Regions from separate parts of the Novosphingobium kalidii genome, predicted to be linked through region 4. Evidence: predicted binding sites of a transcription regulator. Region 4 holds the regulator's gene; each other region holds the start of a gene.
The links. Region 4 encodes LexA, which represses DNA repair genes until DNA is damaged. Its sites were predicted from a motif close to GTTCCNCNCTTGTTCT; they were not measured.
Positions count from the first base shown of each region.

Region 1 (7,988 bases), on a different contig from region 4:
ATCCGGCGACTGGTCCCGGACGAGGACTAAACAGCTTTTTTGCGCTGGTGGACAGGGCTAAACGGGCGGAAAAACTTGACTTTGCTGCCTTGTAAGGCTTAGGGCGCGGCAAGCGTGTGCCGCAGCCGCGCAGCATCGGCGCGTGCCGGTGCGGCCTGCTCGCACGGAAGCAAACTTTCCGGAAAACCCTAAGCCTATGAACTTTGCCGATCTCGGCCTTTCAGACAAGTTGCTGCAAGCGGTCGAGGAGGCCGGTTACACAACGCCAACTCCGATCCAGGAGCAGGCAATTCCGCAGGTCCACATGATGCGCGATCTGATCGCCATCGCTCAGACCGGTACCGGAAAGACGGCCAGCTTTGTCTTGCCGATGATCGACATTCTCGCCAGTGGCCGCCGTCGCGCGCTCATGCCGCGCTCGCTAATTCTCGAGCCCACGCGTGAGCTTGCAGCGCAAGTTGCTGAGAACTTCGAAAATTACGGCAAGAACCACGATCTGAAGATGGCGCTGCTGATTGGCGGCGTGCAAATGGGTGACCAGGTAAAGGCGCTGACGGAAGGCGTCGATGTTCTGATCGCCACTCCCGGCAGGCTGATGGACTTGTTCGAGCGGGGCAAGATCCTGCTTACGGGTTGCTCACTGCTGGTGATCGATGAAGCAGACCGCATGCTCGACATGGGCTTTATCCCCGATATCGAGAATATCTGCACCAAGCTGCCGCCGAACCGTCAGACTCTGCTGTTCTCCGCAACAATGCCGCCGCCGATCAAGAAGCTGGCGGATCGGTTCTTGACCAACCCCAAGTACATCGAAGTCGCGCGACCCGCGACCGCCAACACGAACATCGTTCAGCACAAAGTAGCCGTGCAGACCCGCAAGAAGCGCGAGGTCCTGCGCCACCTGCTGCAGACCGATGACGTGACCACCGCCATTATCTTCTGCAATCGCAAGACGACTGTTCGGGAGCTCAACAAGAGCCTGCTAGGCCACGGCTTCTCGAGCGGTGAGATCCACGGCGACATGGACCAGCCTGCGCGTCAGGCGGAGTTGCAGCGGTTCAAGGATGGCGTGATCAACATTCTCGTCGCATCGGACGTCGCCGCTCGCGGCCTTGACGTGAAGGGCGTGAGCCACGTCTTTAACTTCGACACCCCCTGGCACCCTGACGACTATGTTCACCGGATCGGGCGCACCGGTCGCGCTGGTGCGACAGGGCGCGCGTTTACCTTCGTGACTCCCGAGGACGCGGAGGCGATCCAGAACGTGGAGAAGCTGACGGGCGGAAAAATCCCGCTTTTCAATGCCGAACGCGCGGACGACGCTCCGAGCGAGAAGCCGCAGCGGGCGAAGCGTGAGCGTTCCCGCGGGGAGCGGCCTGCTCGTAAGCCGCGCAAGGAAGCGCCAGTCGGACAGGACGCTGAAGAGCGCCTCGTCCATCAAGGCGCCGAAATCCCAGCGAATGAGCTAAAGCCGGAGCGGCAGGAGCGCCGGCCGCGTGGTGCGCAGGAAGGGCAAGCTGACCTGCCGAACGAAGGCTGGAATGGCCCCGTTCCCGAATTCCTGCACGTCTCTGCTCTTTCCTGACGCGATACGGCAAGCCGGACCGGCCGCGCCGCTTTACCTTACGGCATAGACTGGCCGGATGAACTCCAAAGCAGATCATCCGCGGAGCGGTCGGCGCCGTGTGTCCGGAGCCGTGTGTGCGGAAGGCTGACGTTCTGCGGGTACAGAACGTCTCGGGTTAGTCAGCCAGTTTGACGAAGCTGTCTATCACTCGCTTGCGTCCTGCCTGCTCGAAATCGATCTCCAGCTTGTTGCCCTCTTGAGCAGCCACGACGCCGTAGCCGAACTTATCGTGGAACACACGAGTACCGGTGCCGACATCGCGGCGAGGCTTGGCGGCGAAGCTCGCTGCGGAGCGCGTGGTTTCGACGATACGCTTGGGGGCAGGGCTATACTCCTGCGCGGCCGCCCGCTGCCAGCCGGGACCCCGCGTCATGGTACGAGAAGGCTGAGCCCGCGCGACGTCGGCAAAGGGATCGCCATGCTCAGACCACTGCGCGCGCCACAGCGATGCACCACCGCTCATGGTCGTTTCTTGCACAACGTGATCCGCAGGTAACTCGGCGACAAAGCGAGACGGTATCGAACTGGTCCACTGCCCGTAGATACGGCGGTTCGCCGCGTGGATGATCGTGCAGCGCCGCCGTGCTCGCGTAATCGCAACATATGCGAGGCGCCGCTCCTCCTCCAGACTGGCGAGGCCGCCTTCATCGATGGCCCGTTGTGAGGGGAACACGCCTTCTTCCCAGCCCGGTAGGAACACGTGTTCGAATTCCAGCCCCTTGGCGGCGTGCATCGTCATGATCGTGACCTTCTCGGTCTCGTCCGCAGCCTCGTTGTCCATCACCAGGCTGACATGCTCGAGGAAATCGCCGAGCGTGTCGTACTCCTCCATAGCCCGCGCAAGTTCCGCGAGGTTCTCCAGCCGCCCCGCTGCCTCAGCCGTCTTCTCCGCTTGGAGAGCGTCCGTGTAGCCCGATTCATCCATGACTGTGCGGAGCAGGTCGGCCGGGCTGACAGTGCTCGAAGTGTCGCGCCAACGGGCGAAATCGCGCATCAACGCAAGAAAGGTGTTGCGTGCGCGTGCGGGCAGTTCGTCGCTGTCGGCGATCTCGATGGCGGCTGCGGCGAGGGGTATGCCGCGCCGGCGAGCATGGACGTGGAGCTTCTCCAGCGCTTTTGATCCCAGCCCCCGCTTCGGGGTGTTGTAGATGCGTTCAAATGCAAGGTCGTCGGCAGACTGCGCAATCACGCGCAAATAGCCTAGCGCGTCGCGGATCTCCGCACGCTCGTAGAACCGAAAGCCGCCTACGATCCGATAGTTGAGGCCGATCTGAATGAAGCGGTCTTCAAACTCGCGAGTTTGGTATTGGGCACGCACCAGGATGGCCATTTGGGCGAGAGTGGCGCCCTCGCGCTCCAGCCGCTCGATTTCCTCTCCGATGCGGCGCGCCTCTTCAGGACCGTCCCATACGCCGATCACCCTCACGGGATCGCCGGGGTGTCGCTCAGTCCACAGCGTCTTGCCCAGACGCTCACTGTTCTCGCTAATCAATCCAGAGGCTGCCGCGAGGATCTGGGGAGTGGAGCGATAATTCTGCTCCAGCCGGATCACTTTTGTGCCGGGAAAGTCCTTTTCGAAACGCAGGATGTTGGCGACTTCGGCGCCGCGCCACGAATAGATAGACTGGTCGTCATCGCCCACCACGCAGATGTTCTGCCGTCCCTGCGCCAAGAGCCGCAACCAGAGATACTGCACCTGGTTGGTGTCCTGATACTCGTCCACCATGACGTACTTGAAGCGCTGGCGGTACTGCTCAAGCACCTCGCGGTCCTGGCGCAGGATGTTCAGCATGTGCAGCAACAGATCGCCAAAGTCGCATGCGTTCAGCGCCTTCAGCCGATCTTGATAGAGCTGGTAGAACTTCTGTCCTTTGCCGTTGGCGTAGGCCTCGTTCTCTCCCGCGTCCAAATCTGCCGGATTGAGGCCGCGGTTCTTCCACCGGTCGATGCAGCCGGCAAGCTGCCGTGCCGGCCAGCGTTTCTCATCCAGACCCTCTGCCTGGATGAGCTGCTTGAGGAGGCGAAGTTGATCGTCGGTGTCGATGATCGTGTAGTTGCTTTGAAGCCCAACCAATTCCGCGTGGCGTCGCAGCATCTTGGCAGCGATCGAGTGGAAGGTGCCGAGCCATGGCATCACCTCCACCGCAGGGCCGACCATGTGGCCGACGCGCTCGCGCATTTCGCGAGCGGCTCTGTTGGTGAACGTTACGCACAGGATCTCGGAGGGCCAAGCCAGACGAGCGCGAACGAGGTGCGCAAGTCGAGTCGTAAGCGCGGCCGTCTTCCCAGTGCCGGCCCCCGCCAGCATCAGCACAGGCCCTTCGGTGGTCAGAACCGCCTCTCGTTGAGGAGGGTTCAGACCGTCGATCAGCGGGTCTGAAGAGGCAGCGGAAGCGGGGAAGGTGGGCGCGGTCACGCGTGAACAGCTAGGGAACGGGCCGGCGCTGCGCAAGGCCACTTGGGCGATTCGCGGGAACATCTCTCTCCCTCACACGTCGTTTGAACTCGATCATTGGCACTGGAGATTAACAATGCGCATGTTCCTGCTGAGCGGTGCTGCCGCATTTGCTCTCACGGCGTCGCCGGGCTTTCTTCTGGCGCAAAGCACTGCGGGCACCGGTACTATGCAGCCCACTTCCGACAGCACCGCACCCATGCCGACTCCGGCGCCTACACCGCCGGGCACAATGTCGGCCGGTGCTGCTGCTGGTGGATCTGCGACGAGCATGAGGACCGCAGAGCAAAACTCCGCGTACTCGACGTGGCCTTCCGATCGGCAGAGGGGTTTCGACACTCTGCCTCCAGAACAGCAGGCATACTTCTGGACGCTCCAGCCTCAAGAGCAGGAAGGCTTCTGGGCGCTGACACCAAGCCAGCGCGGTCGAATCTACAACATGTCGCCGGACCAACGAGCGCTGGCGTGGCAGTCAATTATCCAGCAACTTCACGGCATGGTTCCCACGACTCCGCCGGGCCAGGCGAACCCGCCGGGCCGAGGAATCCCCACAGCTGGCGTGCCGAACCCACAGGATGCGAACCAGGCAGCACGCCCGGCAATGCCAGCGGACGAGAGCTACGAAGGGGGGGCCTACAAGGGTGCTCTCACGCCCCCGCCAGCGCCAGCGATGAACAAGGATTATCCGGTCTGCAGCAGGACCGTCCAGGACAGTTGCCGAAACCCGGGCAGCAAATAACGCCCCCCGGAACTGTCAGTATGACGCGAACGAGAGGGAGCTAACGCTTCCTCTCAATCTCAGGTGGCGCGCATCAAGTGGAGCCGAGCCTTGCCGACGTCGCGTACCGCATCGACCGTGTAACCCTTTACGTTTACGTTCTCCGCGCGTGAAGTTTCGAGGCTGACCCAGGCTGAGGGGGATATCCAGCCGAGACGCGTCAGCTTGTCGACCGCGACTGCGCCCGCCCCGGAGTCATACGGCGGATCCAGTAGAACTAGGTCGAGTGGTTCGCTGCGAGCGGTGCCCAGCGACATCACTGACGACGCGCGGACATCGCAACGATCCTGTGCGTGGAGGTTCGCGATATTCCGGCGCAGAGCACGGATCGCACCCGGCTCCTGCTCGACGAAGACACAGTGAGCGGCCCCGCGGGAAAGCGCCTCAAGCCCGAGTGCGCCGGAGCCGGCGAAAAGATCGGCCACCCGCAGGCCTTCGAAGCTGCCTAGCCTGCTGGTGAGCATCGAAAAGAGGGTTTCGCGAGTCCTGTCCGAGGTGGGGCGTGTTGCCTCCCCTTCGGGTGCCACGAGCTTGCGACCGCGCCACTCACCCGCGATGATCCTCATGCTTTTGCCCCCAGCGACTTACGGAATATCTCGATCTGCTTGGGCGGGATCTCAACCGCCGTCCCCTTGGGCAGTTCGTCGAGTGCGAAAGGACCATAGCCGACGCGGATCAGCCGGCTGACTTCCAGGCCAAGATGTTCCAGCACGCGACGTACTTCGCGATTCTTGCCTTCGGTAAGGCTCAGTTCGATCCACTGATTGCGACCGGTCCTGCGCTCCATGTTTGCGTCGATCCGGCCGTACCGCATACCCTCGATCTCGACGCCTTCGATCAGCTCTTCCAGCTGTGCCTGGGTCACCGCACCGAATGCACGGGCGCGATAGGTGCGGGTAACCCTGGTCGCAGGAAGTTCGAGTAACCGCTTGAATTCGCCGTCATTGGTGAGAAGCAGCAAGCCTTCAGTGTTGTAGTCAAGCCGGCCGACCGGCATCACGCGGCCAGCGCCAGGAGGCAGGGCGTTGCGCAGCGCGGTGTAGATCGTCGGACGTCCCGCCGGATCGCGTTCTGCGGTGATCAGGCCTGCGGGCTTATGAAAGGCGAAAAGCCGCGTCGCCTCCGCAGCTTTGACTGGTTGCCCATCAACGCTGACGCCTCGCAAGTCCTTGAGGAGCGTTGCAGGAGTGGTCACGACCTCTTCGCCGATCTTCACCCGTCCATCCACGATCATACGTTCAACCTCGCGGCGGCTGGCGACGCCTGCGCGCGCAAGAAGCTTGGCAATGCGTTCCCCTTCACGCCCGTCTTCTCGCAATGGGTTCGACGTGGTGCGCGCCGGTGCATTCGGGTTTGCGGTAGAGGGGCGCTTCGGGCGCGGCGCAGGAGGCTTGGGGAATGGGCCGCGCGGAGAGGGGGGCGCGCCGCGAGGTGGGCCGCGGCGGCTGCCGGGTTTACGGGGAGGCTGGGACATTCGCCCGCGCATAGCTGTTGATCGTGCAATCATCCAGCCTTCCCATTGCCGAAGCCGGCGTTATGCATGCGCTCTTTACACGGGAAAGGACCGGCGTGGTCGAAGCGATCAAGACGGAGACTCCGCGAAAAGGGATTTGGCAGTCGGTTCGCCCCTATTTCGAGAAGGAGTCGCTCGGCGCTCTGGCGCTTGGCCTCTCGTCTGGCTTCCCATTTGCCATGATAGGGGCAACGCTCACCACTCGGCTGGCGCAGAATGATATAGAAAAGTCCACGATAACAGCGTTCACGCTCGCCTTCTTGGTCTATAACCTGAAGGTTTTTTGGGCGTGGATCGTCGATGGGGTGCGCCTGCCACTGATCAGCCGCATGGGCCAGCGGGTTTCGTGGATGCTGGTAGCGGGCTTGTTCGTCATAGCGGCAACGGTGAACCTAGCACTGGTCGATCCATCTACGGACCTGGCCGGTACTATAGTTGCCGCGTTGTTGGTGGGGATAGCGGGAGCGACCTTCGACATCGTCATCGACGCTTACAGGATCGAGACGCTCAAGCCCTATCAGCTCGGCACTGGTTCCGGCATGAGCCAATATGGCTGGCGTCTTGGTTCAGCGGGCGCTGGCGCCTTGGCGCTCGTCGTTGCCGGGCGGTACGGGTGGAGTTCAGCGTACATAGCCTGCGCCGTATTCGCCGTTCCCGCTATGGCGACAGCGCTGCTGCTGGGCGAGCCGGAGCGGCGGCAGGTCGTCATCGAGCGCAAGGGCGTTCGCGAAGTCTGGGCCTCCATCGTCGGCCCCTTCGTGGAGTTCTTCGCGCGGGCGGGAGCCTTGCTGGTCCTGGCCTTCATCCTCGTTCATAAGATCGGGGATACGCTGGCCAACCTTACATTCCGCCTGCTGTTCAACGATCTCGGCTTCAGCAACGACGAGATTGCCATTTACGACGTCGGCTTCGGATTTTGGGCATACCTGATCGGTATCTTTATCGGCGGAGCCGCCTACTCGCGGTTGGGGCTCAAGCGGTCAGTGTTCATAGCGCTCGTGCTGATGGGGATCTCCAATCTCAGTTTCGCCCTACTCGCGCAGGCGGGGCATTCGAACTGGGGAATGGCCGGCGCCATCGGGTTTGAAAACATCGCCAGCGGCTACGGCGGCGTTGTGGTCGTCGCCTACTTCTCGGCTCTGTGCGACCTCAGGTTCACAGCGACTCAGTATGCGCTAATCTCTGCCGCAGCGAGCGTGGTCGGGCGTTTCCTGACCGGAACGACGGCAGGCTCGCTGATCGAGGCAATCGGCTATGTAAACTTCTATCTGCTCACAACTGTTGCGGCGCTGCCGGGCATCGTCCTGTTCTGGTGGATGATGCGCAACGGCTTGGTAGACGCGGCTATGGGAACGGCAGGCGAAGTTCAGGCGCCGGACAGCCGGGGTAGCGCGGGCTGAACTCGAGGTGAGGCTCAGTCCGGGATCTCGTCATTTGCCTTCAGCACTTCACCCGCGAGGTAGAGCGAGCCTGCGATCAACACAGGCAGTCCGTCCGGCGGCAGATTGGCGAGAGCTTCCTCGATAGTCGCTGCGGCGGTGGCAGCTGGCCCGAATGCCTCCGGGGGGTGACTGTCTTGTCCCGGTACGCTCACCACTTGGAGGCGTGCGATACT
Region 1 covers NZ_JBEWLY010000008.1:149,759-157,746, reverse strand. Annotated here, with positions in the region: gene ABVV53_RS03925 (hypothetical protein) at 1-30, shown strand, start outside; gene ABVV53_RS03920 (DEAD/DEAH box helicase) at 197-1,585, shown strand; gene ABVV53_RS03915 (ATP-dependent helicase) at 1,743-4,043, opposite strand; gene rsmD (16S rRNA (guanine(966)-N(2))-methyltransferase RsmD) at 4,881-5,426, opposite strand; gene ABVV53_RS03905 (pseudouridine synthase) at 5,423-6,334, opposite strand; gene ABVV53_RS03900 (AmpG family muropeptide MFS transporter) at 6,430-7,773, shown strand; gene ABVV53_RS03895 (bifunctional folylpolyglutamate synthase/dihydrofolate synthase) at 7,788-7,988, opposite strand, start outside.
Region 1: ABVV53_RS03915 (ATP-dependent helicase) is a predicted target of LexA. The motif match lies at 4,047-4,062, and genes of this name have one in related genera.

Region 2 (7,988 bases), on a different contig from region 4:
ACCTTGAGCCGGGCTACAGTGCATCCACGCCTTTGATGGCCGAAGGCAAAGTCTTCATCACCACCGGCCATTCGCATATTCGTGCCTTCGACGCCGCCTCTGGCAAGGAGTTGTGGGACTACGACGGCGGCACCCGCACGCGGGCCAAGTCAGCGCTGCAGATGAACTGGGGCAACAAGGGCATCGCCTACGACAAGGGTCGTGTCTTTCTCGTCACCACAGACGGGTACGTCATCGCGCTGGACGCGAAAACCGGCCACGAAATCTGGAAGACCTATGACTTCCCCGACGATGCCCCGCGCAATGCCAATGGCGCACCACGCGCGTTCGGCGGCAAGGTGATCGTAGGTTATGGTGGTGCCGACATCAGCCCAGCACGCGGTTTTGTCACCGCCTATGATGCAGCGACCGGTAAGCGGGCGTGGCGCTTCTACACGACACCCGGCGACGAAGTGACTTCCGTCAATCAGAAGGCCGAGGAGGTCATGCGCAAGACCTGGCCGAGCGGGTGGAAGAATCCGGACGGCAGCCGCCGCGGCGGCGGTGGCTCCGCATGGAACGCCTTCAGCTACGATCCTGAGCTGGAGCTCGCTTACCTCGGCATCGGCAACGGCTTTCCCTACAACCAGGATCTGCGCAGCCCCGGCGGGGGAGACAACTTGTTCCTGGCTTCTATCGTCGCGGTCGACATCAACACCGGGGCCTACAAGTGGCACTACCAGGTCTGCCCTGCCGAACAGTGGGACTGCACGGCCACCACCGACATGACTCTCGCCACGCTCGAGATGGACGGCAAGGAACGCAAAGTTCTGATGCAGGCTCCCAAGAACGGTTTCTTCTACGTTCTGGACCGTGCGACCGGCGAGTTCATTTCAGCCGAGAAGATTGCCAAAGTGACTTGGGCCGAACGGATCGACAGCAAGACCGGGCGGCCCATTGAGAATCCAGGCATCCGCTACCAGGGCAAGCCCGGCCTGTTCGAAATGTGGCCCGGCCCCACCGGGGCCCATTCGTGGATGCCCCAAGCCTACAGCCCACAAACCGGCCTCGTCTACGTTCCCACGATGGAGATGCCGGCCCTCATCGGCGAAGGTCAGGAGGGCGGCGGCGAAATCGCTGCCGGCATGGGCGTCACTCTTATTCCTGAGGTCGAACTGCCGGGCGGACACAAAAGCTATCTCAAGGCTTGGAACCCCGCCACGCAGTCCGAAGCCTGGAAAGTGGAGCTTCCGGGAACCTGGCCGGGGGGCGTGATGACGACAGCGGGCGGGCTGGTCTTCCAAGGCCAGATCGACGGCAAGTTCGTCGCGCGCGACGCGAAGACGGGCAAGAAACTGTGGTCGTTCAAGACGGAAAGCCCGATCGTGGGGGCGCCGATCTCCTACCGGGTGAACGGCAGACAATACATCACCGTGATCACCGGCTCGGGCGGTCAGGGTGCAGGGATGCAGACGCTGGGCAATCAGGCGTACCGCACCGACTACCGCCTGCCCCGTCGCGTCCTCACCTTCGCTCTCGACGGTACCGACATAATACCACCGTTTGAGATGCCTGAGCGGGCGCCTCCAGCTGATCCTGACTACCAACCCGATGCGGCGCGTGCGCAGGCAGGTTTCATGCTGTTCGCCACGCGCTCTTGCCTGGTTTGCCATGGTTGGAACGCAGTGGGCGGCGGCGCAGCGCCTGACTTGCGCTACTCACCCACCATCACCGACGCGGCCACCTTCCGTACGATCGTGAAGGAAGGCGGGCTCAAGATGAACGGCATGCCGCCCTTCCCGCAATTCACCGACAAGAAGCTGGAGGACTTACGCTTCTATCTGCGCACGCGGGCGCAGCAGGCTCCTGCCGAGCACAAGGCCTACATGGAGCGGCTGCAGGAGGCGAAGGCAAGCAACGCCAAGCCCCAAGACTTCGCGGGCAAATGGAACATCGTCATCCAGTCGCCGATGGGCCCTCAGAAAGCGGTGATGGATTTGAAGGTTGATGGCAACATCGTGACCGGCAAGGTCACTGCGGACCAGGGAAGCGTCGACCTTGCCGGAGGGGTTGCCAACGGACGCGCCAAACTTGAGGGCAAGGCGGCCACGCCGATGCCGATCACGATCAAATACGACGTGACCGTGAGGGACGGGAAACTCACAGGCGAGAACTTAAACGGCCCCTTTGGCACGTTCCCGATAAGCGGCACACGCCACGGGACATAGCCCTGCGCGTGCGCCTTAACGGCGGAAGCGGACCAAGGCGCGCAGCTTGCGCCACTTCCGGAAAGCGAAGCCTCCTCCCACCACAGCGCCGCCCATGGCCAGAAGCTTGGCCAGCGCGATGAACGTCCCGCTCAGCGCCCCGATGGTCACGCCCCAAAACAGTTGCGAGAGGATTGCCATGACCGTGCCCATTCGCGCTAAATCGCGATCCGGAGCTGGAAGATCAAGGCTTTACTTGGCCTCAGGCAGCGAGCGCAAGATCTGCCAGGCTCCGGCGCTGGTTCTCCCGCAGCGCCGCATAGCCCGCTATCGCTGCCGAACCGAGCAGCGCAAGCGCATCCTCGGCGAAGGCTACAGGCTTGTCGCGGCCCAGCGCCCTAGCGAGAACCGCGCGCGCACGGTAGCTGACATAGCTGCCCGCCAAGGCTCCAGCGGCACCAAGGCCTGCCGCAAGCAAAGCCCTGCCCGGCCGGGCTGCAGCGGCCCCAGATAACGCGCCGCTCAGCACACGTCCTGCAAGTGCCGAAGGCGCGATCCGGTCAGGTATCGCAGGCTGTTTATCCGCAATGTATTCGCCGACAGCAGCGGCACTCATGATGGCGCCGGTCCATTTGGAAGTAAGGAAGGAAAGACGGGTCTCCTCCAACCCGAGACCGGCGCCTGCTGCAGCCAGGCTCACCGCAGCAGGAGGAGTGAAGGTGCGTTGCCCGCTCGCAAACCCCAGGAGAATGGGAACGGAGATATCCTCCATCGTTACGCCGGAGCTCTCCTGCACGGCTGGCTTGCGGCTACGCAGGGCCTTGCGGACCGCTTCCGTGACAAACCCGAAGACCAGATGCGAGGCGTAGCCGTAAAGATGTGTGCGGATGGTGTAATGCCACGAAGGACGCGCGAACCCCGCCAGCGGCACGGCAATCTGGTCGATCAGCGTTGCACAGGTAAACCCGAAGGCGAGGCCGCGCCACCGCGCGACACCAGGAGCGGCTTCGGCAAGGGCGCCGTAGCCCGCACCCGCGAGGGTGCCGACAACGTAGTGCACGGCCGCGCCGCCGGCCTTGCTCTCTGCCTTGCGCAACCGTGCTCCGCCGACAAGGCGCACGAGCGCCTGCGCCGCTTGCTCGGTCGCCGGCGGCGTCGACCCGGAGGGCTGGAACAGCGCAGCCGCATAGGTCTGAAATCCTTCCATCACTGCGGCCCCGGCCAAACCGGCCAAGGCTCCCGCAGCAGCGCCGCCCGCGATGTCAACCGCAGTGTCTACGGGCGGACGCGTCGGCGTGAGGGTTTCCCCGTTACTGTTTTCAAGAAGCATGTGCTCGTCCCTGTCCTGTCACGCCGATGGCCGTTCAGGACAAGGACGAACAAGAAGGGGCGCAAGTTCCCTTGTCGCGCTGCTAAGCACGTGGGTCGCACTTCCACTGCGTTCAACCGCAGCGACCAATCCCTCACTGGCAAGCGAGACACTCGTCGTAGTCGGTGGTCTCTCCCAGTTCGAACTTGGGTGCCTCAGGCGTGTTGTCAGCCTCCACGCCGCCGGCAAAACCGGCGCGCTGCACCGACTTCGAGCGTAGATAATAGAGCGATTTGATGCCCTTCTCCCAAGCCTGGAAGTGCAGCATCATCAGGTCCCACTTGTCGACATCGGCAGGGATAAACAAGTTCAGCGACTGCGCCTGATCGATGTAGGGCGTGCGGTCGGCGGCAAACTCCAGCAGCCAGCGCTGGTCGATCTCGAAGCTCGTCTTGTAGACCGCCTTTTCCTCGGGGCTGAGGAAATCGAGATGCTGGACCGAACCGCTGTGCTCCAGGATCGAGTTCCACACGTTGTTGGAATCCTTCGACTTCGAAGCCAGCAGCTTTTCCAGGTATGGGTTCTTCACCACGAAGCTGCCGGAGAGCGTCTTGTGGGTGTAGATGTTCGCCGGGATCGGCTCGATGCAGGCCGACGTGCCGCCGCAGATGATCGAGATCGACGCGGTGGGCGCGATCGCCATCTTGCAGCTGAAGCGCTCCATCACGCCCACATCCGCCGCGTCAGGGCACGGACCCCGCTCCTTGGCCAGCAGCATCGAGGCCTCGTTGGCCTTCTGGTTGACGTACTGGAACATCTGCATGTTCAGCGCCTTGGCCATCGCGCTTTCGAAGGCGATGCCCTTCTTCTGCAGATAGGAGTGAAAGCCCATCACGCCCATGCCGACCGAACGCTCCCGCGCGGCGGAATATTTTGCGCGCGCCATCTCATCCGGTGCGCGGTCGATATAGTCCTGCAGCACATTATCGAGGAAACGCAGCACGTCTTCGACGAAGCACTTTTCGCCCTTCCACTCTTCCCAGGTCTCCAGGTTGAGCGAAGAAAGGCAGCATACCGCCGTACGATCTTTGCCGAGGTGATCGCGGCCGGTGGGCAGCGTGATCTCGGAGCACAAGTTCGACGTCGAAACCTTGAGACCAAGCTCGCGGTGATGGCGCGGCATCATGCGGTTCACCGTGTCGGAGAACACGATGTAGGGCTCACCCGTGGCAAGCCGCGTTTCGACCAGCTTCTGGAACAGCGCGCGAGCATCGACCTTGCCGCGAACTGAGCCGTCCTTGGGACTGCGCAAGGCGAACTCGGCGCCGTCACGCACGGCATCCATGAACTCGTCGGTCAGCAGAACGCCATGGTGGAGGTTGAGCGCCTTGCGGTTGAAGTCGCCCGAGGGTTTGCGAATCTCGAGGAACTCCTCGATCTCCGGATGCGAGACATCAAGATAGCAAGCGGCCGAACCGCGACGCAGCGAACCCTGCGAAATCGCCAGCGTCAGCGAATCCATCACGCGCACGAAGGGAATGATGCCGCTGGTCTTGCCATTCAGACCCACTGGCTCGCCGATGCCGCGCACGCTGCCCCAGTAAGTGCCGATGCCGCCGCCCCGGCTTGCCAGCCAGACGTTCTCGTTCCAGGTGGCAACGATGCCTTCCAGGCTATCGTCGACCGAGTTCAGATAGCATGAGATCGGCAAGCCCCGGCCAGTGCCGCCGTTGGACAGCACCGGCGTGGCCGGCATGAACCATAGCTTCGAAATATAATCGTAGAGCCGCTGCGCATGATCCTGGTCGTCGGCGTAAGCGTCCGCCACGCGGGCGAAGAGATCCTGGTACTTTTCGCCCGGCAACAGGTAGCGATCGTCCAGCGTTTCCTTGCCGAAGTCCGTCAGCAGCGCATCGCGGCTATCGTCAGTGACGACGGTGAAGCGGCGGGCGTGAATCGTCTTGGAGTTGCTTTGTGTCGTGGGCGCCGCCTCAACGGGACCCCCGACGAGGTCAGCGGTGGCGATATCGGTCTTGTCCATTTCGATAGCCGGGCCTGGACCCGCCTCCTTGTTATTGTTTGCCACCGAAGTTTCGAATTGACTGTCGACGCCGGGCTGCTCCACATCTGTGCTCCCGAGCTGCCCTTCGCTGACGTTCCTGAAATCCACGTTGCGTCCCCCGTCCGCATATCTTCGGTTCGATTCGACGAGCAAGTGACGCCTAGCAGAATGAGCACAAAACAGGAACACTCGCTTCGCTCAGCACCGTTAGCACTGCACACACTCGCGCCCGCTCCGCCAACCGTGGGTTTCCCCGCTGCGGTATGACTGAAGCTAGGTCTTGAGGCGGTCTCTTCAACCGGCCACTACCTATAGTGTGCGCTTTTGCCGTTTCGGCGCAAGAGGCTCCCCAACCTAACAGTGCCATGGCTCCCGCGCAGCTTAGCCATGCCGAGCTGGCCGCGACGCGTGGGAAGTCCTTGGCCGACGCAAATCGCAAGAGGCAAACGCCCACTAAGGCGGAAATCTTTTTCCACATTCTTGGTGGCTGAAACGAGTCAGGAATGAGGTGAACGACAGTCGCGGTTCAAGTGCGTCACCACGGACGATGCCTCCGGTGTCCTCCCCCTAGACGACGGCGCCGGAACGCTTGCCAGGCGTCTCCCCGCCGTGCAGGCTGCGGACCGCCAGCGAGAGGATATTTACGCATGATCAACGTCATCACCGCCATTATCAGCGGCCTGATCATCGGTGTCCTCGCCCGGTTCTTCTATCCGGGGTCGGTCCACATGGGCTGGATCGCCACGATTCTTCTCGGGATCGGGGGCTCTGTGATCGCTGGCCTCGTCACCAGCCGCGGCAGCGCTGATTTCAATCGCGCCGGCTGCCTTGCCTCGGTGATCGGCGCAATCGTGCTGATCTTCATCGGCCGGATGCTCGGCATCGGCTAAAACCGTAGCGCGTTGCTCCTCGTCCGTTAGGGGACAAGGAGCGTATCGACGGCCTCTGCCAGCGTTTCGGGGTAGTCCAGCGTGTAGTGCAGCCCCCGGCTCTCGTGGCGTCTCAGTGCTGAGCGCACGATAAGGTCAGCGCTCTGCAGGAGGTTGCGCAGTTCGACCAAGTCGGTCGAGACGCGGAAGTGGCGGTAGTATTCCTCCACTTCGTCGTTGAGCAGCTTGATGCGATGCTGCGCGCGTTCAAGCCGCTTCGTGGTCCGCACGATGCCCACGTAATTCCACATGAAACGCCGGATCTCGGTCCAGTTCTGTTTGATGACGACTTCCTCATCGGAATCGGTCACCCGGCTAGCGTCCCAAGGCCGCACGGGAGGCGGGGCATCAAAGCGGTCCCAATGCGCAAGGATGTGCGCAGCGGCCGCTTCACCGAAGACGAAGCACTCGAGCAGCGAATTGGACGCGAGGCGATTGGCCCCGTGCAGCCCGCTCTCGGTGCACTCACCGGCGGCATAGAGGCCGGGCAAGTCGGTGCGTCCGTTAAGGTCGATCAGAATGCCGCCGCAGGTATAGTGCTGTGCGGGCACCACCGGGATCGGTTCACGGGTCATGTCGATGCCAAGACCCAGCAGCTTCTCGTGAATGGTCGGGAAGTGCTCGCGCACGAACTCTGGCGGCTGATGACTAATGTCGAGGTGAACGTAGTCCAGGCCGAAGCGCTTGATCTGGTCGTCGATGGCGCGCGCGACAATGTCCCGCGGCGCCAGTTCCCCACGCGAATCGTAGTCTGGCATGAAGCGATGGCCCGTGACGGGATGCTTCAGATGCCCGCCTTCGCCTCGCACCGCCTCGGTGATGAGGAAGTTCTTGACCTCCAGATTGTAAAGGCAGGTCGGGTGGAACTGCATCATCTCCATGTTGGAGACCCGCGCCCCGGCACGCCAGGCCATCGCGATACCGTCACCCGTGGCGCCGCGCGGTGCGGTGCTGAATTGGTATACGCGCCCTGCGCCGCCGGTCGCGAGGATCGTCGCGCGCGCGGTATGCGCCTCCACCTGCCCGGTCGCCTGATCGAGAGCATAGACGCCCCAGACGCGGCCGGAGCCGGAGTAGCGCTGCTCATGCCGTCCGGTGATGAGGTCGATGCAGGCGCGGCCCGGCAGCAGCGTGATATTCGGGTTGGCTTGTGCTGCGCGCATCAGCGCTTTCTGCACCGCCTGCCCGGTGGCATCGTCGACATGGACGATCCGCCGGTGCGAGTGGCCACCCTCCCGGGTGAGGTGCAACACGTCGCCCTCGGTGTTGAAGGGAACGCCGAGTTCGACCAGCCGCTCAATTGCAAAGGGTGCTCGCTCGATCACGAACTCCACGGTCTGGAGCCGGTTGAGGCCAGCACCCGCCACCATGGTATCGTTGATATGTTCCTCAAAGGTATCGCCCGCATCGAGCACTGCAGCAATGCCGCCTTGCGCCCATGCGGTAGAGCCGCCGGCCAGCTCGCCCTTGGCGACGACCAGCACCTTCAGCTTCTCCCCAAG
Region 2 covers NZ_JBEWLY010000027.1:74,722-82,709, forward strand. Annotated here, with positions in the region: gene ABVV53_RS16685 (PQQ-dependent dehydrogenase, methanol/ethanol family) at 1-2,207, shown strand, start outside; gene ABVV53_RS16690 (hypothetical protein) at 2,223-2,387, opposite strand; gene ABVV53_RS16695 (DUF4126 family protein) at 2,449-3,516, opposite strand; gene ABVV53_RS16700 (ribonucleoside-diphosphate reductase subunit alpha) at 3,650-5,536, opposite strand; gene ABVV53_RS16705 (GlsB/YeaQ/YmgE family stress response membrane protein) at 6,205-6,447, shown strand; gene nadB (L-aspartate oxidase) at 6,474-7,988, opposite strand, start outside.
Region 2: ABVV53_RS16700 (ribonucleoside-diphosphate reductase subunit alpha) is a predicted target of LexA. The motif match lies at 5,729-5,744, and genes of this name have one in related genera.

Region 3 (7,988 bases), 200 kb from region 4:
CGGTGCACCTTATCTTCCTCGTCCCCGGGTTGCTCGCCGACAATCATCAGTCGGGCGCTGGCCGGGCCTTCTCCGAAAACGCAGCCATTGGTCCCTTTCCACAAGGGGCAGCGGCGGCAACCCTGGGCTTCTTCGGCAAGAGCACGCAAGGTCGTCGCGCGCGCGGCGGAGGGGACGTGCTGTGCGACCATGTGGGCCTCTCTAGCTTGGGCTCCCGCGATCAGCGGTGCGATGAGTTGTGCCTCTGGCATGTTTTTCCAGTACTTGCGGGGCATCTCACGTGTCATCGCCCCCACCTTCAGCCGAGCCGGGTTGAAGATCGCGGCGTAATAGGCCTTCCACATGTCCTCCAGCGCGTCTTCGCGCGGGGCCATGGAGCGATCTGCGCCGGGCCCTTCGCGAAGCGTCTGGCCATCCCAATGGATGGTGATTTCTGGGGTGAGAATCGACCACGACATGTTGGCGAAGCGCCGCAAGAAGAACCCGGCATTTGCGCGAACAATGTGGTGCTCTGGTTCGAACCAGGCCACGAAGCGCTTCGTGTCTTCGCCTTCCTCCACTTCGCGAAAGCGTAAAAAGGCCTGCATCTTATGGATATCTCGGCGCACGGCTTTCGCCATCAGCTCAACCCGCCGCACAAGTGGATCCGCGTGGTCTGCAAGCAGCCCCGGATGCTCCGTGATCTGCCAAAGCAGCTTGTAAATTAAGGCAAACCGCTCTGGATCGGAATGCAGCAGCGCGCTCTGCGCCAAGTCCGGGAAGCTGCGGGCAACTCGCAACTCCAACTGGGGCGACGGAGGAAGCCCGCTGTCGCCATCTGCGAACAGGTCATCGGCGCTTTCGCCCACGTGCCAGACGATGCGGTCGGGCTCTACGCGGGCAGCGAGGAAACGACGCGCTGCGTCGCGCCAGCCTTCCCAGTCATCCTCGCTCTCCAGCCGGACGACGCGCGCCGGCGGGGCGCGCATCGTGTCTTGCGAGTGAAGGCTATTCGCGTTCGTCACCCGGCTTTTCTTCTTCCGCTATCTGAAGCTCTTTCGGCTTGCGATCTTCGAAGACGCGGGCCAACCGGTTCTCGGCTTCGTCACTCAGCGTCTTCGCGGCTTCTGGGAACATCTCCTCTTCCTCTTCATCGATGTGATGAAGATAGCGGTGGCGCATTTCCTTGAACTTGGTGAGCCATTCTTCAGAAGTCACATCGAGCTGAAGAAGCTCGCCAAGGTAATCATCGACTTCCTTGTGCTCTGAAACCGAGTGTCGTGCCTCGTCGCGCAGGTCTGGGCAAGCAAGCATGGTCGCATACAAGGATTCCTCTTCTGCTGCGGCGTGCGCCTGCAATTCCTTACGCAGTTCTTCGAACAACTTCGGACGCTCGTCACCTTTGCTCGAGGTATCACCAAGCTGTTCCAGCATTTCGCGGTGCCGATTATGATCGGCTTTCAGATCCTGAAAAATTTGTGCGTCTGCCATAGTCGATCTCCTTCTTGCAGAGGAAAACCGGCAGCTCTCAGCAGGGTTGCTGTCGCGAACGATTCTCAGGCCGCAAACAGTTCAAGCTGCTTTTCTCGCGGGGCCAAGATGCGCCGCAGGTCAGCGCGATCGGTGAGAGCCGTTGGCCGCCAATCGGCAGCGATAATGAACGGGCGGACCTTGGATATCGACTGCGTCAGTCGCGCAACGTCATCGAGCCGCAGTTTACGAAGCCGTCTTGCCGTCAGGATCGTCTTCACAGCTTTCACGCCGAGCCCCGGCACGCGGAGCAGCCGCTCCTTTTCGGCGCGGTTCACATCGACGGGAAATACATCGCGAAACTTCAGCGCCCACGCCAGCTTGGGATCGATCTCGAGGTCGAGCATCCCGTTGTCGGCCGCATCGCGAATATCATTCGGCTGATATCCATAGAACCGCATCAGCCAATCGGACTGATAGAGCCGGTGCTCGCGCAGCAATGGCGGACGTTGCAGAGGCAGCACCGCGCTGGCATCGGGGATTGGCGAGAATGCCGAATAGTAGACGCGGCGCATCCCGTATCCGCGGTAGAGCGACGCCGCCCGGTCTACGATCTGCACATCGGTGGCAGCGTCTGCACCGACGATCATCTGCGTTGACTGTCCAGCAGGAGCGAAAATCGGAGCCGATTTGAAGCGGCGAGTTGCATCCTTCGCTTCTGTGATCAACGCGCTCATATCCGCCATGGCACCGGTAATCCGCTGTTCTGATTTGTCCGGAGCGAGACGAGTCAACGCATTGGTGGTCGGAAGCTCGATGTTGATGGAAACCCGGTCAGCCCAGAGGCCGGCCTGCGCAACGATTTCGGGATCGGCATCCGGAATGGTCTTTAGGTGAATGTACCCTTGGAAGCCGTGTTCCTCCCGCAGGGTTCGGGCCACTTCTACCAGCTGCTCCATGGTATGGTCGGGGCTACGGATTATACCGGAGGAGAGGAACAGCCCTTCGATGTAGTTTCGCCGGTAAAACCCGAGTGTAAGATCAACTACCTCCGCCACGGTAAACGCTGCCCGTCTGACGGACGAGCTCTTCCGATTGATGCAATAGTGGCAATCAAACTGGCAATAGTTCGTCAGCAATATCTTTAGCAGCGAAATGCAGCGTCCGTCGGGTGCGTAGGCGTGGCATATGCCCATGCCCTCGGTCGAGCCGATCCCACCTTTGCGGCTGTCGCGCTTGGCTGTGCCTGAGGAGGCGCATGACGCATCGTATTTGGCGGCGTCCGCGAGGACTTCCAGCTTCTCCTTGAGCGTCAGTTTGGCCATAATGTTCGATATATGTTCTCAGATGGAGCCCTGCCAGTGCCCTTTGGTGCAGGCCGGCAATAGGCGTACGCAAACTTTGCTGCATCTGGTGCGTTGACGGCAAACCATTGATGAGAAAGCCAAACAGGAATGGCCAAGCTGCGCTTCGTCCATGACAGCGAACCTGGAATTACACGGCGCAAGATGCGCGGCGGTAAGTGGGGATACTTTTCGCCTGAAGGCGAGCGCATCAGGAACCGGGACGAGATTGATCGGCTGAACCGCATCGCTCTTCCTCCCGCTTATGAGAACTGCTGGTTCTGCCCTGAACCGGATGGCCACCTCCTCGCGATCGGATATGACGCGAAGGGTCGTAAGCAGTACCGCTATCATCCGGACTGGCGCGAAGAGCGCGAGGCGATGAAGTTCGAGTTGTGTCCCCAGTTCGGAAGAGGTCTCTCGGAGTTGCGCAAGCGCGTGGCGATGGACTTGGCCTCACGCAAGCTGTCGCGAGAGCGGGCGATCGCTTCCGTGATCGCTCTGCTGGACACCGGTGCGATCCGCATTGGCAACGAGCGGTACGCCAAAGCAAACAAGAGCTTTGGGGCAACGACGCTGCGCAACCGCCACGCAAAAATCGACCGCGGCCATCTGCGACTTCGTTTTCGCGGCAAGTCCGGAAAGCTGCACGAAATCGACTGTGAGGACCCGAAGCTCGTGCGATGCGTGCGGAAGATGCAGGATCTGCCTGGACAGCACCTGTTTCAGTATCTGGATGAAGAGGGTGTGCCTACGCCCGTCCACAGCCACGACGTGAATGACTACCTTCATGAAACGATGGGGGATGCTTTCACCGCCAAGCACTTCCGAACATGGGCGGCGAGTGCCTTCGCCTTTAGGAGGCTTTCGGAAGATCCGCAGATTTCGCTCAAGGAGCTTATGAAGGAAGTTTCCGAAAAGCTTGGTAACACGCCTGCTATCGCCCGAAAGTCCTACGTGCATCCAGCGGTGGTTGCCGTGGCCAAGGGCGGCGAAGATGCGCGGGCGCTCCCGAAGTTCTTGCCGCGCCGCACGCAGTGGCTCGCCCGTGAGGAACGGGGGCTGATCGACTTTCTCGACACGTTCTCCCTCGCGGCTGTCGCTGCTTAGCGCGCGCCGCGCGAAGGATCACTGCACGGTGGGTTTAGGGGTCAAGCGCGCGATCGCTGCCCGAATGTCGCGCTCTGTGTAGGGCTTGGTGATCACTGGCACGCCTTCGAAGCGGCTGGTAGTGAAGGAACGGTCGCCATAACCACTCGCGAAGATGAACGGCACACCGCGACCGTAGAGAAGGTCAGCTACCTCCTCGCTGGTCTCCTTGCCCAGGTTCACGTCCAGCATCGCGAAGCTGATGTCCTTGCTCTCGACAAGTGCGCGTGCCGCTCTCACCGAACCGACGATCTCACAATCATTGAAGCCCAAGTCGCGCAGGACGTCTTCCGCTTCCATCGCGATGATCACATTATCCTCGACGATTAGCGCGGTTGCGGAAAACAGCTCGGGTGCACTGTCACGTACGACGGAGATTGTGGTGAGTACCTCATGGGAAGACGGCATGGGCGTATCGTACGCGGCAATGTGCTCACCGGGAATGAGGAAGGTCGCGCGAAGCCCATCCGCAGGATAATCGACCGCCGCGGCACCACCCAACTCGTGCGGGATCGTGCGTTCGATGATTGTAGACCCAAATCCTCGACGCGTCGGCGTTTTTACCGGAGGACCGCCACTTTCGCGCCAATGGATTTCGAGTGATTGGTCATCGCCACTGCTGACCGTAATGGCGATCGAGCCTCGAGAGTCTGAAAGCGCACCATACTTGCACGAGTTCGTCATCATCTCGTGAACGACCAGCGCCAGGGTTGTGAATGCTCCGGGAGCAATCATGGCGTCCGGACCATCGATGGTGACCCGATCTGCGCTCTCGCTGGCGTAGGCGTCGGTCTCAGTGCGAATGAGTTTGTACAGCGACGAGGGTGACCAGTCCGTCTGCGTGACCTGGTCGTGCGCGCGAGCCAGAGCGTGAATGCGGCTGCCGATGATCTCAGCGAAGTGGTCAATTGTCTCGGCGCCCTCCTTGGACTGCGAGACCAGGCCACGGATAAGGTTCAAAATGTTGCGTACGCGGTGGTTGAGCTCCGCGATCAGCATGTCCTGCTGCTTGTTAGCCTGCTCCCGCTCGATATTTGCAGCGTCTGCCAGGCGCAGCACCACCTCCAGCAGAGTGATGCGCAGGGATTCAGCCGCCGATATCTCGTCCCCCGTCCACGGCTTACAAAAGCCCCGCCGCTCTTCCTTCCAGAGATCAAAGCTTTTGCGGGGCGTCAAGCGCGGCCCGTTAGGCCCCAGATCGATCGTCTTCTCCGGATTGCCCGCCCAGTAGACCTCGCGGTGCTGTTCACGACGAAACAACACGATGTAGTCGCGTGGTGATCGTGAGACCGGTAAAGCGAGGAGCCCCGCCGCCACGTCGCTGTAGTGCTGGGCGGGCTCATACACGGTCGAGAGGTTTTCGGTCGACCAGACAGTGCTCGCGCCGGCCGTGTTCAGGAACCTGGCAAGACCCTCGAACTGCGCCTGCGTCGGCGTGGAGCCACGAGCCATGAATTGGCCGTCAACCCATCCCACAATACCGTCGAATGCAATGACTTTGCCGATAGAGTCTGCGAAGTCCTCGAAGGCGGTGAGCAGCGAATCGCCGCCCGCTACCCGCGCCATGATCTCGTCATGAAGACGCATCGACTGGCCGCGCTTTTCGTAGGAGTAGTCGCTCTCGCGCTGATCCAGCAGGTACGAGAAAAACTCGCCGAAGAGTTCAGCGGCTGTGCGGACAGAATAGGATAAACGCAGGGGCGAGTAGTGATGACAGGCCATCAGCCCCCACAGCTTGCCCCGTCGCATGATCGACACCGACATGGACGCCTTCACGCCCATGTTGCGCAAGTACTCGATATGGATTGGCGAAACTGCGCGCAGTCCGCTCATGGACAGGTCGAGCGGCTCTCCTTGCGGACTTGTGGCGGGGACGACTGGAACCGTGGGATCATCGATGTCGGTAATGATGCGTAGAATGTTGCGGGAATAGAGCCGCCGCGCCTGCGCGGGAATGTCCGAGGCCGGGAAGTGCAGGCCGTAGAAGCTGTCGACACTGCCATTGAGGCTTTCCGCGATAACCTCGCCTGCGCCGGATGGCTCAAACCTGTAGATCATTACTCGATCGAAGCCGGTGAGGGCCCGCAAATGCCGGGCAGCGCTTGTGCAGAGTTGTTCAATGGTGCTGCACGTGCGCAAACGGTCGATCATCGGCCGCACGTACCCTACGTAGTCGCGACGGCGCCCCGTTTCGCTGGGCTCGATTTCCAACACAAACGAGCGCCCCGACGCGTGAAGCGCGATGTCGAAACAGTGCCCGTCGTCGAGCAACTCGATCGAGAATATCCGCTCAACCGAGTCCCCGGCGCCCAGAATCTGCAAACGGGTTCGAATGTCATGCAAGGCGCTGGGTGCAATGAAGTCCGTCGCAGCCCGGCCGATCATGTCAATGGCATCAAGTCCGAAGATCTCGGCGCAGTTCACCGAGACGTGATTGATGATCCAGTCACTGGAGAATGACAGGAGCCATCCGAAGCTCTGGATCCGCCCAATGATATGAATCGGCTCGAGATCGCAGGTGGAAAGATCAACCTGCTGCGGTGAATAGGTCATGTCGTTTACCGGACCGCGGCCGGAGCGCTTGCTGCAAACGCATCGCGGAACGTGTCGAACACGGTGATCGCGCTACTGCTTTCCCGCTCCGCGCGCGCTTCATCCGGCACGACCTGCTTCAATTTGGCTGCGGTGTGCTTCCAAATTGCCAAGCCCTGTCGATCATCCATGTAAGTGGAGGGCAGGGCGTGGGTGCGGCCCCAGTAGCCGCTGCGTGCGAGCGCGGCGAGGCCCAGGCGTGAGCCGGCGATCACGTATCCGGCTGCCCTCTGTGACACTTCACCTGCGGGTGAGACTGACCGAAGATCACGTGCATCAACGCCTACTTTGGTTAGATCGTCTGCCAGCATCGCTGGATAGTCCGGGCAAGCGAGATGAAGGTCTTCTTCCACGAACCGGCGGAAGCCATCGAAGATCGATGCTAAACCCATCGCGTGACCACGTAGGAAGCGAACGTAGTCGGCGCGATTGGAGAGATCCAGGGACCCAAACGCAGCGTCAAGCGAATCGTGCGAACCCTTGGTAGCCGCGCGATAGAGGGAAAGAAGCGATTGCATGTGAAGCGAATTTATCTCCGGGCGCCTTGCTAGGTGCTGCCGAACGGCTTTGTCCAGCCAAACTGGCAGCCGGACGCCTCAAGCCGCCTCGGGTCGGTCGTCGCTGACTTGCACATAGTCACCGGTGTATAACAGGTTCCGCAGAACCTGACTGTTCACTTGTGAGCTTATCGCGGAACTTCACCTCTTCCGCGTCGTTTTTTGTCGAGATTGATTTGCCATGATGAGGTGTGAATGCCCGAACGGAGCGAGCTGCTGGAGGCGCTGAGCCCAGAAGATCGCAATGTTCTGATCTCCCGCGTCACCCCAATTCGCCTTGAGACCGGCAAAGTTCTTTACGACGCCGGGGGTGTCGTCGATCATTGTTACTTCCCGACGGGCGGAGCGGTGGCATCCCTGCAGGTCCTGTTTTCAAACGGGATAGCCGTCGAGGCGCTCATGGTCGGAAACGAAGGTGCACTCGGCGGAATCGTCAGCAACGGCTCTACGCCTGCCTATGCACGCGCGAGCGTGTTGCACGGAGGACAGTTCCTGCGAATCTCAAGCGCTGATTTCGAGCATGCTAAAGAGGCGTCCAGCGAATTGCGCTCGTTCTTTGCTCGCTACGCGGATTGCTTGCTTGCGCAGGTCTTTCAGTCCGTAGCCTGCAACGCCATCCATACAATTGAACAGCGTGCCGCCAAGTGGCTGGTTGCTGCGACAGCGCGGATCGGCCGTCACGAGATCACCATCACACAGGAGCAACTCGCTTCGGTGCTAGGTGTAGGTCGCAGTTACGCGAGCCGAGTGGTCCAGCGTTTCAAGGCAGAGGGGATAGTTCGCACAAGACGAGGTGGGATCGACGTACTGAACCCGGCATTGCTCGAGCAGAGTGCTTGCACTTGTGAACATCTGGTGAAGCGACATTTCGACGCTGTGTTGCCGAGCGTCTATCCTC
Region 3 covers NZ_JBEWLY010000023.1:261,994-269,981, forward strand. Annotated here, with positions in the region: gene ABVV53_RS15090 (UdgX family uracil-DNA binding protein) at 1-968, opposite strand, end outside; gene ABVV53_RS15095 (hemerythrin domain-containing protein) at 988-1,470, opposite strand; gene ABVV53_RS15100 (putative DNA modification/repair radical SAM protein) at 1,536-2,774, opposite strand; gene ABVV53_RS15105 (DNA topoisomerase IB) at 2,904-3,902, shown strand; gene ABVV53_RS15110 (HWE histidine kinase domain-containing protein) at 3,921-6,494, opposite strand; gene ABVV53_RS15115 (heme oxygenase-like domain-containing protein) at 6,500-7,051, opposite strand; gene ABVV53_RS15120 (Crp/Fnr family transcriptional regulator) at 7,286-7,988, shown strand, end outside.
Region 3: ABVV53_RS15100 (putative DNA modification/repair radical SAM protein) is a predicted target of LexA. The motif match lies at 2,778-2,793, and genes of this name have one in related genera.

Region 4 (7,988 bases):
ATGCGCTCTCCGCAGAGCAAGCGCTGTCGAGCGGGGCACAAGGCTTCCTCATTTCACCCGGCCCCTGCACACCCAACGAGGCGGGCATCAGCCTTGACCTTGTCGGCGCTGCCGCGGACGCGGGCAAGCCGTTGCTCGGCGTATGCCTGGGACACCAGTCGATCGGGCAGTACTTCGGAGGCAAAGTCGTGCGCGGCGGGCTGATGCATGGCAAAACCTCGCCCGTCAGCCACGACAGCAGCGGCGTGTTTGCCGGACTTCCCGCACCTTTCACCGCCACGCGCTATCACTCGCTGATCGTCGACGACATTCCCGAAGCGCTGCAGGTCAACGCCAGGTCGGACGATGGCCACGTCATGGGCTTTCGCCACGCGAGCTTGCCGATCCACGGCGTCCAATTCCACCCGGAGAGCATCGCCACCGAACACGGCCACGATATGCTGGCGAACTTCCTCAAGCTCTGCGGCGTCGAGACGCGCCTGCCGGCATGATGACCGTTATGCCCCCCACCATCGCCGAAACCGAGGCGCTGTTTGGGCGCATGCTCGACGGCGAGATGAGCGACGAGCAAGTCACCGAGGCGCTCCTCGCCATGTCCAACCGCGGGGAAACCGCTGAGGATATCGCTGGCGCCGTCCTTGCCATGCGCGCCCGGATGATCCCGGTGGCCGCGCCGGCAAATGCCATCGACGTTTGCGGCACGGGTGGTGATGGCCAGCACAGCCTCAACGTCTCCACAGCCGTGGCCATCGTCGTCGCAGCCTGCGGCGTGCCGGTCGCCAAGCATGGCAACCGTGCCGCATCGTCGAAGGCAGGTGGCGCCGATACACTGGAAGCGCTCGGGCTCGATCTCACCCGCGCCAGCGACCTCGCGGAAGAGACGCTGGCCGATATCGGCATTGCGTTCCTGTTCGCGCAGAAGCATCATCCCGCGCTGGCTCACCTCGCTCCGGTCCGCAAGGCCATCGGCAAGCGCACGATCTTCAATCTGACCGGCCCGATGTGCAATCCCGGCCGCGTCACGCGCCAACTCGTGGGAGTGGCGAATCCGGTCTACGTCCCGATCTATCGCGATGCGATGGCAATGGTCGGCTGCGGAGCGGCAATGGTCGTGGGCGGCGAGGAAGGCCTGGACGAGCTTTCGATCGACGGCCCCAGCGTTGTCGCCACAATCAACTGCGGTAACGTTCCTGAGCGGATCACGCCTGCCGACGCCGGCCTCCCGACGCATCCGCTCGATGCGCTGCGTGGCGGTGACGCGAACTACAACGCGGCTGCCCTGCGCCGCCTGCTGAGCGGCGATCTGGGGGCATATCGTGATGCCGTCCTGCTCAACTCCGCCGCTGCGCTCGTCCTTGCTGGAGAAGCCAGCGACTTGCGCGATGGTGCCGAGGAAGCCGCCGAAGTGATCGACAAGGGCCTTGCCAAGGCCCTGCTCGACTGCTGGATCGCGGCCACTTCGAAGTAACGAGATGTCCGACAAGCTCATAGAAATCTGCGCTACAAAGCGCGAGGAAGTCGTCGCTCGCAAGGGCGACGCCACGGAAGCGGACCTCGACGCCCGCGCCAGCGAGCAGACGCCTCCACGAGGCTTCCGCAAGGCCCTGGAAGCAAAAGCCGCGCATGGGTTCGCGCTGATTGCTGAAATCAAGAAAGCGTCGCCGTCCAAGGGGTTGATCCGAGCCGACTTCCGTCCCGGTGAGCACGCGCTGGCGTATCAACTGGGTGGCGCGGCCTGCCTGTCCGTGCTCACCGATGCACCTTATTTCCAAGGCCACGAAGACTTCCTGATGGATGCGCGGGCTGCCTGCGATCTGCCTGTCCTGCGCAAGGACTTCATGGTCGATCCCTGGCAAGTCGCCGAAGCACGTGCAATCGGTGCCGACGCGATCCTGATCATCGTCGCCGCGCTCGATGACAATCAGATGGTCGAGATTGAGGCTGCCGCGCTTGAGCGTGGCATGGACGTGCTCGTCGAGGTTCACAACGAAGATGAGATGGCACGCGCGAGCCGCCTGAAATCACGCCTGATCGGCGTGAACAATCGCGACCTCAAACGCTTCGTAACCGATCTTGCGGTTACCGAGCGGCTTGCTCCCCTCGCGCCTGAGGGCACGCTCCTGGTCAGCGAAAGCGGCATCAACTCGCACGCGGATCTTCAGCGCCTTTCCGCTTGCGGAGCGCGCACGTTCCTTGTGGGGGAAAGCCTCATGCGCCAGCCCGACGTGGAACAGGCGACGCGGGCCCTCCTCTTCGCCTGATCCTCGGCGCATCCGCAGAGAGCTTGTCTCTCTGTCCTACAACGATCGGCTCTGGCATGACGGCGTGATGGCCCAATTTCAGCAGCACGTCTCGGAACCATTCGCTCACCACTCCAGAAAGCGCGGGATTTTCCTTTCCAGGACACCGGCAATTGCGGCAACCTGCGCCGCATGAGCAAATCCCTTTCCCACATCGACGCCGAAGGCACGGCCCGCATGGTCGACGTCGGCGCCAAGGCCGAGACCCAGCGGCTCGCCGTCGCCTCCGGCCGCGTCCGCATGAGCCCCGAGGCGCTCGCAGCCATCCGAGCAGGGAATGCGCCGAAAGGTGATGTGCTCGGCACGGCACGGATCGCCGGCATCATGGCCGCAAAGCGCACCGGAGATCTGATCCCGATGTGTCATCCCCTGGTGATCGACGCGGTTAACGTCGACTTTGCTTTCGAGGGGGACGCCGTTCGCGCCACCGCCACCGCTTCGCTCACGGGCAAGACCGGAGTCGAGATGGAGGCGGTCACCGCCACAGCCATCGCGCTGGTCACCATTTACGACATGGCAAAAGCGCTCGACAAGGCGATGGTGATCGAGGACGTGCGCCTGATCGAGAAGCGCGGCGGCAAGTCCGGCCACTGGCGGGCGGACGAGGCATGATGCGCGAACCACCGCTCCAGCTGGAAGAGGCGCAGGCTCGCCTTCTCGCCCTCGTCGAACCGCTGCAGATCGAGCGAGTCGATATCGACGGTGCGCTTGGCCGCTATCTCGCCGAGCCGCTGCGGGCCCGGCGCACGCAGCCTCCTGCAGCGCTCTCTGCCATGGATGGCTACGCCGTGTCCGAGGGCGATCTTACCGGGCCTTGGCAAGTCGTCGGAGAGAGTGCCGCAGGCCACCCCTTCGAGGGGACCATCAGTTCGGGCCAAGCGGTGCGGATGTCGACCGGTGCGCGCCTTCCGGCGGACGCCGCTTGCGTCATCCTGCAGGAAGATCTCGCGCGAGATCAGGATCGGCTGACACTGACGGGCGAGCCGCCGTCGCCAGCGCACAAGCACATCCGTCCTTGCGGCCTGGATTTCCGCGACGGTGATGAAGTGCTGCCGATCGGCACGCGACTTGGCCCTGCACAACTGGCACTGGCAATCAGTGCCGGGCACCGGCACTTGCCGGTGCGCCGTGCGCCGTCCGTGCTGGTTATGGACAGCGGAGACGAGCTCGCCTCTGACCCAGAGGTCTGCTTGGAGCATCAGATCCCCGCAAGCAACGCCGCCATGCTTGCCGCCATGGCTCGGGCGCTGCCTTGCGAGGTTCAACGCGTTGGCCCCGTGCCCGATTCGATGGAGGCGCTTGCGGAAGCGCTCTCCCAAGGCGCGGATGCAGACGTGATCGTCACCAGTGGTGGTGCATCGGTCGGCGATCACGACTTGGTGAAGCCGGCGCTCGAGGCTTGGGGTGCAAAGCTCGGGTTCTGGCGCGTGGCGATCAAGCCGGGCAAGCCCATCATTGTCGCCACGCGTGAGCATGGCGGCAAACGGCAGATCATTCTTGGCCTCCCGGGAAATCCAGTCTCAAGCCACGTGACCGCTTACTTGTTCATGCTGCCGCTGCTGCGGGCGCTGCTCGGCGCCGCTCGCCCTCTCCCTCGCACGCTGAGACTAAGGCTCGGGGCTCCGCTGCCCAGCAATGGTGGGCGGCGTTGTTTCGTGCGGGCCACTTGGGACGGCGAAGTCGTCTGTGCGCAATCCATTCAGGACAGCAGTGCATTGGCATCCCTCGCGGCGAGCAACGTGCTGATCGACCGGACCGCGAATGCACCCGAGGCTCTCGCCGGCGAAGACGTCGACGCGTTCTGGATCGAGAATGGCGGAATTGCTTGACGGGCGACTTCTTGTTGCTTACTTGTTCGCTAATTGTTCACGACAAGAACGCCTGAGGAGGCGCCGAACATGTTGACGCGCAAGCAGCACGAATTGCTCCGTTTCATCCAGGCCCGCCTGGAAGAAACCGGCATCTCCCCCAGCTTCGAGGAGATGAAGGAGGCGCTGGACCTGAAGTCCAAGTCGGGCGTGCATCGCTTGATCTCCGCGCTGGAAGAACGCGGCTTCATTCGCCGGCTGCCGAACCGCGCCCGAGCGCTTGAGGTCCTCAAAGAGCCTGAGAACGCAGCACCTCGCACCGCGGCCAAGCGTGCCGCCAACAGCAATGAAGCGCCTCGCGCGCAGCCGCCCGTTCCCTCTCCAGCCAATGACGTGATCGAGATCCCGCTTCACGGACGCATCGCCGCAGGCGTTCCGATCGAGGCACTGGAAGGCCAGGCATCGCTTTCTGTTCCGGCAGCGCTCCTGGGCTCAGGCGAGCACTATGCGCTTGAAGTCTCCGGCGACTCCATGATCGAGGCGGGCATTCTGGATGGCGACTTCGCGTTGGTGAAGCGCACCAGCACTGCGCGTGATGGCGAGATCGTCGTGGCGCTTGTTCGGGGCGAGGAAGCCACCCTCAAGTACTTGCGTCGCGAGGATGGCATGGTGCGGCTCGATCCCGCTAACGCGGCTTACGAGGCGCAGGTCTACTCGCCAGGAGAGATCGAGGTGCAAGGCAAGCTTGCAGGATTGCTGCGCCGCTATCACTGATCGATTAGGGCGCAGCTGAAGCAGAAGCGCTTACCGCGGGGCGCGAGGGCTGTCTGTCCTCGGCCCCTCGCCACCACCCGTGCCGACCTTCGCTGTCCGCGACGCTGCTAACGCGGGCGTTTGCAAGATCGATGGCGAGACCGCCCGTGTGCTGGAGAAGCCTGCGATCGACCTTGAGCCACCGGGGCCGGCAACTCCGCGGTAGCCAGCGGTCGGAGATCACCAGGTCCACACGCTCGCAAGCGGCGGCCAGGGCGCGTTCCGGCACGGCATCGCGGCTTCGCGTCAGCAGGAGCTGCCAATCTCGCTCGCCGCGCGTCAAGGTTATGACACAGGTGTCACGATTACAGTCCGCGCCAGGAAGGCTGACTAGAGACGTCGGTGTGCCGCTCATGCCTGCGATCTCAACCAGATTGTCCCTAACAAAATCGCTGCGGCTGGGGCGAAGGACGAACAGAGCGTCCGCCTCCTTCGACAGCAAGCCCACGTGGCGGCCGTCGCCCGAGATGAGCAGGTCCGGCGGCCGAGCCGTGGCTACAAGCACAGCCCCAAGCACCGCCGGTGCCAAGCCGAACCAGCGCACTTTACCGGACCACAGACCGAACCAGAGGCCGCCGCCAATGAACAGAGCAAACGCCGTTCCCGCCATCGCAGGGATGACCGTCACGGCGCCGGGCCGGCTGGCTACCCAGTGCGCAAGACCATTCAACCCGGCGATCGCATGGCCCGCTATCCACCAGGCTGGCGCTCCCATGCTCACTAGATCAAGCAGCAAGCCGCATAGAACCGAGGGCATGATCACCAGCGTGGTGAGCGGGATCGCGACCACATTGGCGAAGGCGCCGTAGATCCCCGCCCGGTGGAAGTGATAAAGGCCGATCGGCATCAGAGCGAACTCGATCACGAAGCCAGTCAGCAACACGAGCGCGAGGTGTCTCAGCGCCCGGACACCCAAGCCCTCCTCTCGTGGTGTCAGGAACCGGCGGACCGGCCCGGCGCCTGACAAGGCTATAATCGCAAGCACAGCGGCGAAGCTCATCTGGAAGCTGGGACCGGCAACGGCCTCGGGCCAGAGCAACATGACGAGAAACGCCGCCACGGCCAGCATACGCAGCGACAAGGGCTCGCGCCCGAGCGCAAGCGCCATCAACACAAGCAGTGCGCCGATGCACGAGCGCACCGTCGGCACCTGAGCGCCGGTCAGCAGGGTGTAGCCAACACCCGCAAAGGCGCCGAAACCTGCGCCCACGACCGGTAGCCGTACTCGCAAGGCCAACCACGGCCACAGCGCCAGAAGCCGGAGGCTGACGAAGTAGACCGCGCCGATTACCGCGCTGACGTGAAGTCCGCTGATCGAGAGCAGGTGCGCGAGGCCCGCGTCCCGCATCGCCTGTGCGTCGGCTCCGACGATCCCGCCCACATCGCCGGTGGCGAGCGCTGCTGCGATGCCGGCCTGCCGGTGCTCCAGTTGCTCCCGAATATGGCTGGAAATTCTCCGGCTCGCGCTACCCAGCCAAGGCGCGGCACCGCCCTCGTCCACGATCTTCGGCGCTTCGAGTGCTGTGCCCGTCGCGGCCAGCCCCTTGAACCAAGCGGTACGTGCGAAGTTGTAGGCGCCCGGCAGCATCGGGGGCGCGGGCGGCATCAACCGGGCGCGGAACCGCACCACCTGACCGGCATGGAGGCCATCGGCGCTCCCAATTGCGTCGGCCAGATTGATCCGGACGCGAATGGCGCGTTCGCCACCCGGCTCACGCGTGGCAAGTACAAGCCGGCTGCGGGCCTGAGCTGGCTGGGTTTCCACGGCGAGCACTGTCCCCGTCAGAGTCGCCACCCCCGGTGCGGCAATGGGGGCCGCGCCAACAAAGTGCGAGCGGGCCCATACCGAACCGCAGCCGGCTGCGACCACCAGAGGCACGACAATCCCGCTTAGCCGCAGATAGGGATAACGCCCGTAGGAGCCCAGAGCGGCAGCGAACCCGGCAGACAGCCCTCCGCACGCAACCATAAGCGCCAGCCAGTAACCGGGGGCCGGCAATGCGAACCAGACCGCGATGCCCGCACCGAATGCAACTGCCAGCCATGGCATACGATCGAACCCGGCATCGCCAAGAAATCGCTCGACTGCGGCCAACCCTCTCGACAAGCGGCGCGCACTGTTCCATGGCCCATGTTGCAGTGCAGCGCCCCCGGGCGCGGCGGGCGGCAGGATATCTCGGCGCGCGGCTCGGGTGGCCATGTGCGCATTGGACAGGAAGGACAAGGCGATGGCAAGCGGCAGCTTAGCGGAGGCGACGCAAGGCGGAGCTCCAGCTGGCGCTCGTCCCGTGGTCACACGGTTTGCGCCTTCGCCCACCGGCTATCTTCATATCGGCGGCGCACGCACCGCTCTCTTCAACTGGCTCTATGCACGTCATCACGGCGGGAAATACCTCCTTCGCGTCGAGGATACCGATCGCGCCCGCTCGACTGAGCCGGCGATCGGCGCCATCTTCGACGGGCTCTCATGGCTCGGTTTGGAAGGCGATGAAGAAGCTGTCTTCCAGTTCGCGCGCTCTGACCGCCACGCGGAAGTTGCCCGCAAGCTGATCGAAGCCGGTCACGCCTACCGGTGCTACATGACGCAGGAGGAGCTCGCCGCTCACCGCGCGAAAGCGCAGGAAGAGCGCCGCCCCTTCCGGCTCGCAAGCCCCTGGCGCGATGCGGATGCGGCAACTTGGCCGGCCGCCGAACCATTCGTCGTGCGCATCAAGGCGCCGCGTGAGGGCGAGACGGTGATCGACGATCTCGTCCAGGGCACTGTGACGGTGCGCAACGAAGAGATCGACGATTTCGTTCTCCTGCGTTCGGACGGCACGCCCACTTACATGCTTGCCGTTGTGGTTGACGACCACGACATGGGCGTCACGCATGTGATCCGCGGTGACGATCACCTCAATAATGCGTTCCGCCAGCTTGCGATCATCGACGCGATGAGTGCGATCGAGGGTTGGGGGCGTCCCATCTACGGGCACGTTCCGCTGATTCATGGCGCGGACGGTGCAAAGCTTTCGAAGCGGCATGGTGCCTTGGGCGTCGATTCGTACCGGGACGAACTTGGCATCCT
Region 4 covers NZ_JBEWLY010000023.1:66,725-74,712, reverse strand. Annotated here, with positions in the region: gene ABVV53_RS14210 (anthranilate synthase component II) at 1-491, shown strand, start outside; gene trpD (anthranilate phosphoribosyltransferase) at 491-1,468, shown strand; gene trpC (indole-3-glycerol phosphate synthase TrpC) at 1,473-2,261, shown strand; gene moaC (cyclic pyranopterin monophosphate synthase MoaC) at 2,433-2,912, shown strand; gene ABVV53_RS14190 (molybdopterin molybdotransferase MoeA) at 2,909-4,129, shown strand; gene lexA (transcriptional repressor LexA) at 4,199-4,882, shown strand; gene ABVV53_RS14180 (ComEC/Rec2 family competence protein) at 4,887-7,121, opposite strand; gene gltX (glutamate--tRNA ligase) at 7,150-7,988, shown strand, end outside.